DNA from 3 places in the Microbacterium xanthum genome. Region 3 is predicted to be linked to each of the others. Evidence: predicted binding sites of a transcription regulator. Region 3 holds the regulator's gene; each other region holds the start of a gene.
The links. Region 3 encodes LexA, which represses DNA repair genes until DNA is damaged. Its sites were predicted from a motif close to TCGAACANNTGTTCGA; they were not measured.
Positions count from the first base shown of each region.

Region 1: a site for LexA is predicted at 2,353-2,368, ahead of RZO50_RS05560 (HNH endonuclease signature motif containing protein). Genes of this name have one in related genera too.
Region 2: a site for LexA is predicted at 1,892-1,907, ahead of RZO50_RS02075 (HNH endonuclease signature motif containing protein). Genes of this name have one in related genera too.

Region 1 is NZ_JAWHUE010000001.1:1,159,983-1,164,806, forward strand. Features, by position in the region: gene cofG (7,8-didemethyl-8-hydroxy-5-deazariboflavin synthase CofG) at 1-740, opposite strand, end outside; gene RZO50_RS05560 (HNH endonuclease signature motif containing protein) at 840-2,261, opposite strand; gene RZO50_RS05565 (hypothetical protein) at 2,414-2,914, opposite strand; gene RZO50_RS05570 (hypothetical protein) at 3,123-3,563, shown strand; gene RZO50_RS05575 (DUF4190 domain-containing protein) at 3,615-3,920, shown strand; gene RZO50_RS05580 (enoyl-CoA hydratase/isomerase family protein) at 3,959-4,824, shown strand, end outside.
Region 2 is NZ_JAWHUE010000001.1:408,406-413,229, reverse strand. Features, by position in the region: gene RZO50_RS02080 (HAD family hydrolase) at 1-498, shown strand, start outside; gene RZO50_RS02075 (HNH endonuclease signature motif containing protein) at 559-1,881, opposite strand; tRNA gene RZO50_RS02070 (tRNA-Ser) at 2,064-2,151, shown strand; gene RZO50_RS02065 (LCP family protein) at 2,224-3,504, shown strand; tRNA gene RZO50_RS02060 (tRNA-Ser) at 3,595-3,683, shown strand; gene RZO50_RS02055 (GntR family transcriptional regulator) at 3,878-4,228, opposite strand; gene RZO50_RS02050 (hypothetical protein) at 4,218-4,824, opposite strand, start outside.
Region 3 is NZ_JAWHUE010000002.1:943,933-948,756, forward strand. Features, by position in the region: gene RZO50_RS09840 (S9 family peptidase) at 1-1,052, opposite strand, end outside; gene RZO50_RS09845 (hypothetical protein) at 1,091-2,518, opposite strand; gene lexA (transcriptional repressor LexA) at 2,589-3,269, opposite strand; gene RZO50_RS09855 (LysM peptidoglycan-binding domain-containing protein) at 3,549-3,905, shown strand; gene RZO50_RS09860 (histidinol-phosphate transaminase) at 3,931-4,824, shown strand, end outside.

The DNA.
Region 1 (4,824 bases), on a different contig from region 3:
ACGAGGATGCCGGTCGTGAACGGGATCCGGGCACGCCCGGCATCCTCGATCACCTTTAGTCGCACGTCGGGGTCTTTGTCGGGTGATCCGTAGTGTACCTGCCCGGGCTCGTCGTAGAGACGCCGCGAGGTGGTTTCGAGCATCATGCCCATCGAGGGGGCGGTCGGTCGCAGTGTCCGGAGCTCGTCTGCGCTCATGACGCCGGGGTTCAGGTGCGCGAGCATGCCGGTTTCGGCGGTGATGAGGCGTGCGATGTGGGCGACGTAGTCGAGGGTGGAGGCGAAGCCGTGCTCGTCGAGCCATGCGCGTGCTTCGGGCCAGCGTTCTTCGGGGCGGTCGCCGAGGGTGAGGAGGGCTTCTTTGCAGCCGAGCGCGGCGCCCTGCCGGACGATGGCGAGCACCTGCTCGTCGCTCATGAACACCGGCTTGCGCTTCTTGAGGAGCTGGCCCGGGGTGTCGACGAAGATGCAGTAGTGGCAGCGGTCGCGGCACAGTGTGGTGAGCGGAACGAACACTTTGCGCGAATACGTGATGACCCCGCGGCGGCCGGCGGAGGCGAGGCCTGCGTCGCGCATCCGCCCCGCTGCCGTGAGCACGGTGTCGAGGTCGTCGCCGGCGGTGAGGAGTGTCACGACCTCGTCGACGGTGAGGTCGTCTCCGGTTTCGGCGCGGGCGATGGCGTCCCGCACCGCGGGCGCGATCGCCGCCCCGGCGGACCGGGCGGGTTCGAGCAGTGTCACGTCCCCAGTCTCGCACCGCGCATGGGTGGCGGGCTGAAGGACTGTCGTTGAAGGCGAGACATCGGACGTCGTGGAGGCGGCGGCCGGGCGAGGGGTCGCTCAGAAGGGGGCGGCAGTGGCTTTGGCTTCGGGTGGGTCGGCGTCGCCGGGTTTGTTGTCCAGGTCGGGTGTGAACATGACTCGTGGTGGTGGATCGTCGGTGTATTCCAGCAGAGACGGTGCGGTGAAGTGCAGCCGTCCGCCTGGCAGTTGGGTCACGGTCCATCCGGCGGCGTGTTTGAGAGTGTGGTGGCGCTTGCAGAACGCGCCGAGGTTGTCGATGTCGGTTGAGCCACCGCCGGCCCAGTCTTCCCGGTGGTCTGCGTCACACTCCAGCGCGGGTCTGCGGCATCCGGGGAATCGGCATCGGATGTCTCGGGCGACCAGGTAGCGTCGTTGCGCCGCCGAGGCCAAGCGTCGGTCGACGGCGAGGACCGCGCTGCTGATCGGGTCGAGGAAGACCCGATCGAATCCGGGAGCATGCCCGGCGAGGACCTTCGCCGTCTCCGGGTCCACCGCGCACTTGCCGTTGAGCTGCGCCCCACCGGATGTCGTGCCGGCGAGGGTCGTGGCGGGGACCGTCACCTGCACGTGCGCGCGGATCGCTCCGAGTCCCCCATCGATCGCTGTCGAGTCGACGGACGGTGAGGCGGTGAGCATCATGTCCAGAAGGAGGTCGGTGCGGATGTGATCCATCGATCGATCGTCGAACCAGCCCGGCGCATTCGCCCCGACACGTCCGGCACCCGGGTCTACTGGCACGCCGGGGGCGGCCGGCTCCGATTCGCCGTCGAGGGCTTCCTGCTCGACGGCTGCGCGCCGTGCGCCACGGTCGGCGGCCTTGATCGCCTTCCCTTGCCGGGTGAGCCGGTCGTAGACGCCGTGGACTTCGACGCTCGGCCCGATCGCGCCGAGCATCGACATTCCGTCACGCAAATCTTCTACCCAGACGCGTCGGTCGAGGAGCGCGTCGTCGTGACGTTCCTGCATGCTCTTCGGGTCGAGCTTCTCCGCGACCTGCTCGGCATACGACCTCACCCGTGCGGGCGAGGTCTTCTCGGCATAGGCGAGGACGTCGTGCTCGTAGCTTTCGCGGGCCTCTCGCTCGGTGAGTTCCGTGCCGGTATCGACGATGACCTTCACGTGCGCACGGGAAACCCGGCCCGCGTGCCATGCCTCCCACGTCGCCGCGAATTCCGTGACGGTGCGGTGGGCTTCGAACAGATGGGTTTGCATGGTGCGGTCGCTGACGCGCTTCGCGACGGCGATTTCAGCCGCCATTGCCCGCAATGGCATCTCGCGTTCCCGAGTAGAGGCATCGCGCAGACGGTCGGTCTGTCGCTGGGTGAGGTCGTACGCCTCGGCATACAGGCGGGCGCGTTCGGCTTGAATGCGAGCTTCGGCAGCATCGAACGCAGCGATCTCCGCGATCAGTTCGCGCGTGCGGAGCATCTCCGCCTCGCGCGGCTCCTCGATCGCCATGCCCAGCCCCCCACTCGGTCTTTCGCTGGGTCTAGTATAGAACATATTTACGAAAAATGGAAGCTTTGTTCAAGACATGGCAAGCGCTAACACGAACATATATACGAATCCAGCGACGCCTCAAGAGAGGCCGCGAGAGTGGCGTGCGCGGATCAGGCGGGGTGCGGGGTCGGCCGGCGCACCCCGACGAGGGTCAGGATGGCGCAGGCGACGAACGAGCACGCGCTGACGAGATACAGGGCGCTCGACCATCCGGAGTGGTCGCCCCCGGAGATGCCGTACGTGTCGGCGAGAGACATACTCGGCACGAAGGAGGCAATGAACAGAGCCGGTGCGCCGAACGCGATCATCACCAGGTAGCCCACCGCCGCGATCCACGGAGGAGTGCCGGGATTCCTCCTGATGAGCACGAGCAGCAAGAGAGCCAGAGCGACGCCGGTGGCAAGGATTGCCAGGGGGAAGCCGGCGACGAACGACTCTCCGGCCCGTGCCATGGTCGCGTAGATGTCGTCGAGGCTCGCGCCGGGCGCAGCGGCGCGCGGGTTGACGACGAAGATCTGCAACGCGGCGAAGATGGCGTAGAGAATGACCGCCAGGAACCCGGACGCGGCGACGACACGGGCTGCGCGCGCAGAGTTCGAGGTGCGCGACATGTCGGCAACCTATCCCGCGGCGAGCCCTCTGTACAGAGATCGAGACTCCAGAGGTCTGTCGGGTTCGCGGTTCTCGGCCCTCGGCGGGTGGAGCCGGCCTGACCTGGCGCTCGCGACCGGCGCGCGCGAGGCGTTCTGCTCGATGATCGTTGCCTGTCCGTAAGCAAAACGGTCGGGAAGGGTCGTATGCCGCTGGCAGACTAGGGGCATGGTCACGCTCCTGCTCGATTCGGCGCACCTGGAGGTCGCGCTGTCGGGGGCCGAGCGTGCACTGGCCTTCCGCAAGGAGAACATCCGCGTCGAGCGTTCGACGATCGCGAAGGTGCAGCTCACCGAAGACCCGTGGCACTGGTTGCGCGGTGTCGCGCACCCCGGCACGTACGTGCGGGGCGTCATCGCGATGGGCACATGGGAATCGGCCGGGGCGAAAGACTTCGCGATCGTGCGACGGCGCCGTGCGGGCGTCGTCATCGACCTCGACGGGCACCCCGACTTCCAGCGCCTCGTGCTCACCACACGGCACGGCATCGAACTCGTCCAGGCGCTCCGCCTCGACGCCGATGACGAGCCGGAGGATGTGGTCACCCTCGCCGCCACCGGTGCGATACCGACCGCCACCGGCACTGCTGACGACGACGCCACGGCGTAGCCCAAGGGACGGCACCGCGGCGCGACAGGCCGTCGGCCCTAGTGTGGGGTCATGTCGCAGACCACCGCACCCGGAGAGTCCGCCCCCGGCACCTTCGTCGCGCCGCCCCCGCCGCCCAAGACGAACACTCTCGCCCTCGTCGGATTCATCTCGTCTTTCATCATCCCGCTCGCGGGGCTGATCGTCGGAATCCTTGCAATGCGCGAGCTGCGCGCACCGGGATGCCGCGATACCGGGCGTGGGCTCGCCCGGTGGGCGATGATCATCGGGGCGATCGGCACCGCCGGGCAGGCGATTTTCTTCATCATCTGGTTGACGCTGTTCTTCCAGATCACCGGCGGCGTCCGCATCGGATGACCGGTGTGGCCCGCCGGGGCGCGCGATAGCGTGAGGGCGTGAGCGAAAACACCGCCCCGGTCGACGACGCCGACGTGCTCGTGCGCCTGCGCGGCGCGCTCGGGCATCTCACCCTGAACCGCCCCCGCGCGATCAACGCGCTGAGCCTCGACATGGTGCGCCACCTCACCGCCGCACTGGACGCCTGGCGCGGATCACCTCACGTCGACACGGTGCTGCTTGACGGCGCCGGTGACCGCGGACTGTGCGCGGGCGGAGACGTGCGGGGGCTCCGCGAGCAGATCATCGCCGGTCATCCCGAAGCCACCGGAGAGTTCTTCCGCGCCGAGTACGCCCTCAACGCCGCCATCGCGGAGTATCCCGTGCCGATCGTCGCGCTCGCCGACGGGATCACCATGGGCGGAGGCATCGGTCTCGCGGGCCACGCCCGCATCCGCATCGTCACCGAGCGCTCACGCCTGGCGATGCCCGAGACGCGCATCGGATTCACCCCCGACGTCGGCGGAAGCCTGCTGCTCGGCCACGCCCCGGGCCGCCTCGGGGAGTACCTCGCGCTCACCGGGGCCTCGATGACCGCCGCCGACGCGCTCTACGCCGGGCTCGCCGACCACCTCGTGCCCACCGCGCACCTCCCCGCGCTCGCCGAGGCGCTCGAGACCCGCGCCGACCCCGGATCGCCGTCGGAGATCGTGCTGCTGTTCGACGACACCCCGGACACGTCTCCGCTCGAACAGGCCCGGGCCTGGATCGACGACGCCTTCGCCGCGCCCACCGTCGCCGAGATCATCGATCGCCTGCGCGCCGGCGACGTTCCGGAAGCGCACGTCACCGCCGACACGCTCGACGAGCTCTCGCCGACGGCGTTGACCATCACCCTCGAGGCGATCCGCCGCGTCCGCGGCCT
Region 2 (4,824 bases), on a different contig from region 3:
CGGGAGCACCTGCCGGATGCCCATTACATGGTGGAGTTGCCCGACGGGCATCGCCTGTACACCGATTACGTCGACGACTGGAATCTCGGAAGCGCCGACCGGGTTCCGTTCGAGCAGCTCGCCGCGGATCCGGTCAGCCGGGTCGTGGTGATCTCCCCGGAGAACACCAACGGCGAGTTCCTCGAGCTCGTCCAGCGCATCGGCCTGAACGAAGTCTCGTACGCGGTCGGGTGGACCGCGTGGCTCGATATTGCGCCGCAGGGAGTCGACAAGGGCACCGCGCTGGAGATGGTGCGCACCGAGCTCGGGTTCGACCCGGCGCACGTGCTTGTCATCGGCGATGGCCGCAACGACATCGGCATGTTCGAGTGGGCGGTGCGCAACGGTGGGCGTGCGATCGCGATGGGGCAGAGTCCTGACGAGGTGCGCGCCGCCGCGAACGGCTCGACACACTCGGTGCACGAAGGCGGCGTCGCCGCCGCGCTCCGCGCGCTGTGACGTCGACGCGCTGAACGGCGTGTGAGGATCAGTTCCCGCGTCGATCAGTACCCGCGTCGATCAGAAGGGTGCGTCGACGGGGACGCGAGGTTCCGGGTCCGGGCGAAAGGCCGGCACCCTCCGCTCGGGGGCCACGACGTATCTTCGTCCGGTCGGTGAGATCCACAACACGTCACCGTCGTCCTGATGTCGAATGCTCCATCCGCCGTGGTGTTTGACGGTGTGGTGCCCCTTGCAGAGTGGATGCAAGTTTCGCAGTTCGGTTCTCCCGCCGTCCTCCCACGCGATCGAGTGGTCGATCTCGCAGCGCTCGGCGGGCATTCCGCAGCCCGGCGCCATGCATCGCCCGGCACGCCACCTCACGACGTCGCGCAACGCCTTCGGCGGACGGTATCGGTCGCGGCCGACGGAGAGTACAGCGCCGGTTTCCGGGTGGGTGAGTACCCGCATCCACTCACCGGAGCCGCCGCACAGCGTGCGGGCGGTGGAGTGCGGGATCGGCCCGATTCCCTCTACGGAGGCCGGTTCTGCGCCAACGGGGTGCGTGCCGGAGAGCAGGGACAGCGCCGGGACCGTTACGACCACTGTCGCGCGGATGCCGCGGGCGTGCTCGGGAAGGTGCACGGTTGTGCCGTCGACCAGGAGGTCGCCGAAGACGTCGGCGCGCGCCTGGTCGAGGGTGCGCTCCTCGCCGTCGACCGCGGTGATGGCCTTGCCCATCGCCGTGATCCGCTGATGGATGGCGTGCGCTTCGACCGCCGGAAGGTGTGCTCCGATCCACGCCATACCGTCGCGCCCGGTCTCCAGGACCACTCGACGCCGGGCGACCGCCTCTTCGTGGCGCTCCTCCAGCGTGTTCGCTCGGTGCTGCTCGATGAGGCGGCGGAGAGCACGCCGGAACGGACCGATCTGAAGGGTCTCCGCCGCGTGGAGCGCCTCGGGCAGAAGCGCCGTGGCGTCATCACCGAGCTCGTCGAGTCCTGCGACGAGCACGTAGCCCTTGTCGTCGTCGATTCGGCCGGCGTGCAGCGAATGCCACACCGCCGGATACCGCTGCACGAGGGCCTCCGCCTGATGCAGCAGCGTCTCGGCGACGTACTCCGAGACGCGCATCGCCGCGGCGACTTCCAGCCGCAGGGACCGGAGCGCGACCGAGCCGAGGTCGGTTGCGACGCTCTGCGCCTCGCGGATCGCGCGTTCGCGCAGACGATCGAGGGCGGCGTAGCGCTGAGCGGCGAACTGCATCATGACGTGGGTGAAGTCGAGCACGTCATCGAGGGAGTCGGGCTGCGCGGCGGCGGCCTCGATGTGCACGGAGATCGGGATCTCGATGTGCGGCGGCATCCCGATGTCTTCGGGCTGCTCCTGCCACTCGTCGTCCATGGATCGAGAGTAGAACATACCTACGACATTGCAGGGGGAGTGGTGGCGAAGGTCGCGGGGCAGATGCCGAATCATCCCGCGAGCCGTTCAGTTCATCCACAGAACCTGTTGCGAGAATGACGACAAAGCGCCGTCGACTAGACTCGACGCCGTTCGACGGATGCCGCGAAAGCGGTGCGTCGGGAGGGTTGTCCGAGCGGCCGATGGAGCTGGTCTTGAAAACCAGTGGGCAGAGATGTCCCGTGGGTTCGAATCCCACACCCTCCGCCATGACATCGCGGTCGGCGTGATCCCGTGACCGGGTGCGCCGACCCGCGGTGGGCGACACCCGAGAGGATCCGAGTGAGTCAGAGCAAGCGTGGTCGGCGCACCGTCGCACGGCACGGTGAGCTGAAGTCGCCGCATCCCGCCGGCCTCTTGGCGAAGATCGTCGGCATCATCGCCGCGGTGGTGTTCGTCGCCGGCGCCGGCGTCGCCGCGTACACCGCCCTCGACATCACGACCAGCGTGACGGCGAACGCCGTCGATCTCGAGGGTCAGGATTCGGTGCCGCCCGACATCGGAGCCATCGAAGGCGGCGTCAACATGCTCGTCGTCGGAACCGACGAGTGTGAAGAGGAATACGCCTATCTGTTCGGCGACCGGTGCACCGGCGCCGACGCTGAGGGGCAACTCAACGACGTGAACCTCCTGGTGCACATCTCGGATTCACCGCGACGCGTCACCGTGATCTCCTTCCCCCGCGACCTCATGGCCGCGCAGCCGGAGTGCACCTCTGAAGACGGCAGCGTCAGCTCGGCCGTCAGCTACACGCAGCTGAACACCGCGTGGAGTCGCGGCGGTCTGAACTGTGCCGTGAAAACCGTCTCCGAGTTGAGCGGGATGAACATCCCGTTCGCGGCCAAAGTGAGCTTCGGCAACGTCATCAACATCACCGATGCCATTGGCGGCGTCGACGTCTGCATCGGCAACGGCGGCATCAAGGACCGCTACACCGCGATCGATTGGCCAGCCGGTATCCGCAACGTCCAGGGCGTTGAAGCACTGCAGTTCCTCCGCACCCGACACGGCCTTGAGAACGGGAGTGACCTGGCGCGTATCAGCAACCAGCAGCAGTACATGTCGGCGCTCGCGCGGAAGCTGGTCAGCGAGGAAGTGCTCACCAACCCGTCGACTCTCCTGCAGCTCGCCACGACGACGGTCGAGAACGTCACTCCCAGTCAGAGCCTCACCAACCCGATGACGCTCGTGCAGATCGCCCTCGCGGTCAAGTCGGTGCCGTTCGACGACATCGTCTTCGTGCAGTACCCGGTCTACGACGACCCCAATGACAGCAACCGGGTGGTGCCGAACTACGAGGCCGCCGACGCGCTGTGGGCGGCTCTCGAGGCAAACCAGTCGCTCGAGCTCACAAGTGACCCCAATGACACCGGCGGGGTCATCATCGACGAGCCGGTCACCGAGGAGACGGAGTCTCCGGCAGAACCGACCGACGAGCCCACCACCGACGCCTCCGGCGAGCCGACCCCTGAGCCCACAGAGACCTCCGCGGTCCTCCCCGACTCGATCGCCGGTTCGACCGCCGCGCAGGAGACCTGCTCGGCGGGCAACGTCGCCGGCTGATCCGCGCGCCACGCCCGCGGGTTCGTCTCCGCGGGCGTCAGCGGTTATGATTGCCGGGTGCGTTCGCGCGTTCACGCGTGTCGGATGCCTGGAGACGTCGCATAGTCAGGCCTAGTGCACCACCCTGCTAAGGTGGAGTCCCCTCACGGGGACCGAGGGTTCAAATCCCTCCGTCTCCGCCGAACTTTCTGGCCCGCAATCCCCTGAAAGCACGGGGATCGCGGGCCATCGGCCTCTCATGGTTTCGCGATTTGCGTCCCATTTGCGTCCGGTTCCCGAAAGCGCCTCCACAGATTCAGATCTGGCGACCAGCCACCGCACGCTGATCGTGTCTGCCGCTTCCGATTGCGTATCCCTGCAGCCAGGGTCCTGCTCAGCTGCCCCAGACGGCGCGAAGGATGCGCACCGCGTCATCCGCTGACAGCTCTGCCCGAGCGCACTCGGCTGACAGCGTTCGCGCAGCACTGAGCACCCGCTCGCTTGCTGGACTCGCCTCCGGGCTGACGCGAGTGGCGCCGCCCGGTCGCGCGGTGACGAAGCCACCGGCCTCTAGCGAGCGGTACGCCTTCGCCACCGTGCCCGGGGCAACCGCCAGATCCCGCGCAAGCTGCCTGACCGACGGGAGGCGCTCATCCGGAAGGAGCTGCCCGGAAGAGATCGAGCCGCGGAGTTGATCCGCGATCTGATCGGCCGGTGGAGTAGAACCGGACAGCTCAATGCGCACGGGCCGCAACCCTCTGATGAGCACGTGTCACGTCGCGGGCGTGCGCCAACAGCAGTGTGGTCCAGACTGCGAAACCGGAAACGATCGCGGCGACCCCGAGAATGAGGAAGAAGGGAGCGGCTGCGGCAAACGGCGGGAAGACCGGCACGACATCGTCATCGACGAACACCCCTGCCTTGAGGCTCGCGGTGTACGCGAAGAAGATCAGCACGGCTCCGATATGGAAGAAGAGACCGCCTGACGCCGTCGCGGCGACCGCTCGGCTGCGTGAACGACGGCGAGCTTGGTCCTCTTGCTCCTCCGCATCGAGCGGCGGGTGAGCGATGATCGCGAGCGCGATGGCGCTTGCGCCGACGAGCACGCCCAGGGCGATCAGGCTCGGCCACGAGTACGCCCACCCGTACACGAGCGTGCCCACCTCACTCATACCGACGTCTTGCGCCCACATGGTGAAGCGGCCGTCTTCATCGGGTGATGACATCCCACCGCCGACGAGGGTAAGGCCAACGGCCACGAGAGCCAATACCCCGCACAGGACCGCCCACCCACGCGGCACAAAGGACAGGATCGTTCGACGAGCCACCGTCGCGCCACCG
Region 3 (4,824 bases):
TCCGCGGTCTGCACGATCCACAGCCCCATGCCTCCGGTGGGTTCCGCGCCCGAGATGAGCGCTCTGCCGCGCCGGGTGTCCTCGATGACCGTGCCGGCGATCGCGGGCACGTCGATGCGCACCGTCTCACCCGTCGCCTGGTCGATCGACACGACGTGGTCCGCTCCATCGGTGCGGATGGCGACGACGTGGTCGCCGGCGATGCCGTACCAGGACGCACCGAGCACCCACAGTCCGCCGCCCGTGTCGGCGTCGGCGGGGGCGAAGGACGTGGTGGGCGGTTCCTCGCCGACGGTCCACCTCATGAGGTTCCATCGGCCGGAAGCATCGTCGACGTAGAGGAGCGTCCGGTCATCGAGCCAGCGAGGCTGCAGGACCGAGCGCTCGCCCGAGGCCGGCGTCGTCCACGTGCGCACGCGGCCGGCGTCGATTCGGCCGACGCGCACCTCGGCGCGCTCCCAGGGCATGTGCGGATGGTCCCACGCGACCCACGCCAATCGGCTCCCGTCCGGGGAGAGCGCCGGCTGCGCGAGGAAGTCGCTGCCCCGCACGATCGTGGCGATCCGCGTCGGGTCGTCCGCCGCCGATCCGTCGGTGGGGATCCGCACGATCGCGCGGGCGGGTACGCGGTTGTCGGCGGTGTGATCTTCGCGGACCGCGAGGAGGACGCCGTCCTGCCAGACCAGCCCCCCGTGTCGCACGTCTCCCGCCGCCGCAGTCAGGGGGCGGACGGCGCCGGCCACGGCGGCGTACACGCGCTGATCGGTCTTCTCGACGAAGAACAGGGTGCCGTCGTCGGCCGCCGTCCAGGCGCCACCGCCGTACTCGTGCACGCCGCTGCGTGCGTTCCAGGGCTCGGGCAGGACATCCTCCGACTGCCCGTCGACGCCACGACGTCGGACGGCGACGCGTCCCGCCTGCGCGGGCACGGGTTCCCCCCACCAGATGTCATCACCGACGAACCGTGCGCCGTCGACGCGGGATGATGACGACGATGCCGCGGCGGCGGTGATCGGCGAGGGCCAGGAGCCGTAAGGGAGCACTGAGGTCACCCTCCCACCGTACGACGGCCCGAGGGAGACCTCGACCGTCACTTCGCAGCCGGGGAGGCCCCCTCCTCGACGATCACCGTGTCGGCGTCGACGGCGATCGGGGTCTCCTCATCGGACGCCTCGGCAGCGGCGAGCTCGTCGGCGCCGGAGGGGTCCTTTTCGAGCAGAGACGCGATGAGCCACACGGCGAGTGCGAGCACGACGACCAGAACGATGTCGCCGAAGGTGAGCGGGCGCAGTGCGAACAGAAGGATCACCGCGAGCACAAGGATGACGATCCGCACCAGCACGCGCTGCCGGTGCATCCAGTCGCCGAACGCACCGGTGTCGAGCCCGCGACGACGCAGTCCGCCGCGGGCCGACGCGGTGAGGGATCCGGTGAGCGCGCGGATGCGGCGAGCGGGCGCCCAGCGTCCGCTCAGCCACGCGGCGACCGCGACGACCACGCCGAGGAACGTGAGCACGACGGCGGTGTCGCGCATCGCGCCGACGACGGTGTAGTAGATGGCCTCGAGGGTGCGGGCAGGGATCCCGAGCGCAGGTGCATTGAGGCTGAGCACGGCCGCAGCGCTCGTGAGGGCGACGGCCAGAAGCCCCGCGCCGACCGTGATCGCCACTCCGACGCCGAGCAGAGCCGTGGAGCGGCGTCGGGCCACGAGCACCCCGACCGCGGCGAGCCCGAGGGCGATGAAGGGAATCCAGTAGCCGGCCGTGACGGCGATGTTGTAGACCGTTCCCACCAGCAGCAGGCTGTCGGCCTGCACGATCACGATCGTCTGGTTGATCGTCGGGATCGAGGACGCGAACCCGAAGCCCTGGTCGACCAGTTGCGTCTTCAGCTCGTCGATGATCGGCCCCAGCTGGATGCCGAGCGCGCCGGTGTCATCGATCGCGATGGCGGTGGACTCGTCCCCGGTGGCCGCGGCCACCAGAGCGCGGTGGCTGGCGACGAGCGCGGTGCGCCACACCTGGGGGAAGGCATCGGATTGCACGACACCTGTTATCGCGGAGTCGATCAGGCCCTGCACGCCCTGCACCGCGGGCTGCCGGAGCAGGTCCAGCGCCGAGGAGGCTGCCGGGGGGAGATCCAGGCTCTGCACCCCGTCGATCACGTCGTTGGTGAGGCCGGCCACGTCGACCGCGTCGTTCACGGCCGCCGAGGCCTGGTCGATGACGAGCTGCTGTACATCCGGGTCATCGGCCAGGGGGCCGAAGGTCTGCACGAAGGCGTCTTCGCTGACCAGCTCCGCGCGCGCCCATGTGCCGACCACCGACACGGGCACGAGGATTCCCGCCAGGACGATGCACACCGCTGAGATCAGCGCGCGCCACCAGCCCGACCGTGCGACGCGATCGGAGCCCGCCGGTTCGACGTCCGGCACGGCTGCGTGCGAGCGGAGATCGGCGTTCTCTGCTCGGAGGCGTTCGATCTCGGCGCGGAGATCGTCGATGTCGGTCGTGGGCATGGCGAGGCTCCCTAGGGTCGGTCTGCCCATTCTGTCGGGTCGACCGGGGTCTGCGCACGCCTGTGAGCGATCAGACCGCGCGCATCACCGCGACCACCTTGCCCAGGACCACGGCCTCGTCGCCGAGGATCGGCTCGAAGGCCGAGTTGCGGGGGAGCAGCCAGACATGGCCATCGCGCTGCCGGAAGGTCTTCACCGTCGCCTCGCCGTCCAGCATCGCCGCGACGATGTCGCCGTTCTCGGCGGTCTGCTGCGAACGGACCACAACCCAGTCACCGTCGCAGATCGCGGCGTCGATCATCGATTCGCCGGAGACCTTCAACATGAACAGGTCTCCCTTGCCGACCAGCTGACGGGGCAGAGGGAACACCTCGTCGATCTGCTGGTCCGCCGTGATCGGCACTCCGGCGGCGATTCGTCCGACCAGAGGGACCATTGCGGCATCACCGACCGGGGGTGCGGCGTCGGCAGGGTTCTCGGTGCTCGCGCCGGGGAGGTCGATCAGGACCTCCATCGCGCGGGTCTTGCCGGCGTCGCGCCGCAGATACCCGCTCAGCTCGAGCTGATTGAGCTGGTGGGTCACGCTCGACAGCGACTTCAGTCCCACAGCGTCGCCGATCTCTCGCATGCTCGGCGGATACCCGTGCTTGGCGATCGACCGCTGGATGACCTCGAGGATCGCGAGCTGCTTGTCGCTCAGGCTGCGCCGGCGCCGGGTCTGAGCGCGTGCGCGTGCGTTCGGCTCTGTCATCTCGTACTCCTGTCTGGTCGCCCCGCGTCGTCTTCCCGTCGAGAGGGGCACTGGCCTTCGAATGTCGGAGGCCCGTGGTGAGGTGTGCTCATCGAAACCGTATCCGCCCGTTCGGTGTGCGGCCCGCAACGGCGCCGCGTGTCGTGTTCGAGTGAGAACGCGAGTTTCGGCCCCTTGACAGCATAGAGACTCGAAGATAGCTTCGGAAGAGAGGTTCGCACCGGCTGCTCCCGGCCGAGTGGCTCGGTGCGAACCTCTTCCCGAGGAGGAGGAGTAGAGATGACCGCGATCACCATCACCTCGCAGCCCCGTACCCGTCTGCGCCTGACCGCCCGCGGTCGTCGTGTCGTCGCGGGGATCGTGGCGCTTCCGCTGTCGGCGTTCGTCGCGGCCGCGGTCGTGAGCGGGGGTTCGGCGCTGGCCTCCCGCGACGTCGGCGCCGATCCCGCGTCCTTCTCGACGGTCGTCGTGGGTGCCGGCGAGTCCCTGTGGGCCGTGGCCGAACGAGTGGCGCCGGCCAGTGACCCGCGCGACGTCATCGACGACATCGCCCGATTGAACGCGCTCGACGGAGTATCGGTGTCCGCCGGTCAGGAGCTGGCGATTCCGGCGCAGTACGCCGCCGACGGGCGGTGATACCGATCGGCCCCGCGCCCGTACCATGGGAGAGGTGACTGCTCGCCTCGACGACCTCCCGCTCCGTGATGACCTCCGCGGTATGACACCGTATGGTGCCCCGCAGGCGCCCCTGCCGGTGGCGTTGAACGTCAACGAGAACACCCACCCTGTGCCGGATGAGGTCGCCGGCGACATTCTCGACTCGATCGCTCTTGCTCTGCGCGATGTCAACCGGTATCCCGATCGCGAATTCCCTGCGCTTCGGGAGGCATTCGCTGACTACCTCGGCGAGGGTGTCACCCCGGAGCAGATCTGGGCGGCCAACGGCTCCAACGAGGTGCTGCAGCACGTCCTCCAGGCCTTCGGTGGGCCTGGTCGGACCGCCTTCGGGTTCGGCCCGACGTACTCCATGTACCCGCTGCTGACGCGGGCGACCGGGGCAACCTGGGTGGCGGGGGCCCGTGAGGATGACTTCACGCTCTCGCCGGAAACCGCCGCCGCGCAGGTCGCCGATGTCGATCCGGACGTCGTGTTCCTCTGCGCACCGAACAACCCCACGGGCACCCCGATGTCCCTCGACGTGATCGCGGCGGTCTACGAGGCGAGTCGCGGCATCGTCGTCGTGGATGAGGCGTACGAGGAGTTCGCGCCGCATGACGAGCCCTCTGCGATCACGCTGTTGGGTGGGCGCGAGCGCCTGATCGTCTCCCGCACGATGTCGAAGGCGTTCGCCTTCGCCGGGGCGCGCGTCGGATACCTGGCGGCCGACCCGGCGGTCGTCGACGCACTGCGCCTGGTTCGTCTTCCGTACCACCTGAGTGCGCTCACGCAGGCGGCCGCCACCGCGGCACTCCGGCACGCGCCGGTGATGCTGGGCATGGTCGACGAGATCGTCGCGCAACGCGACCGCATCTCCGCGACTCTCGAGGCGCTCGGC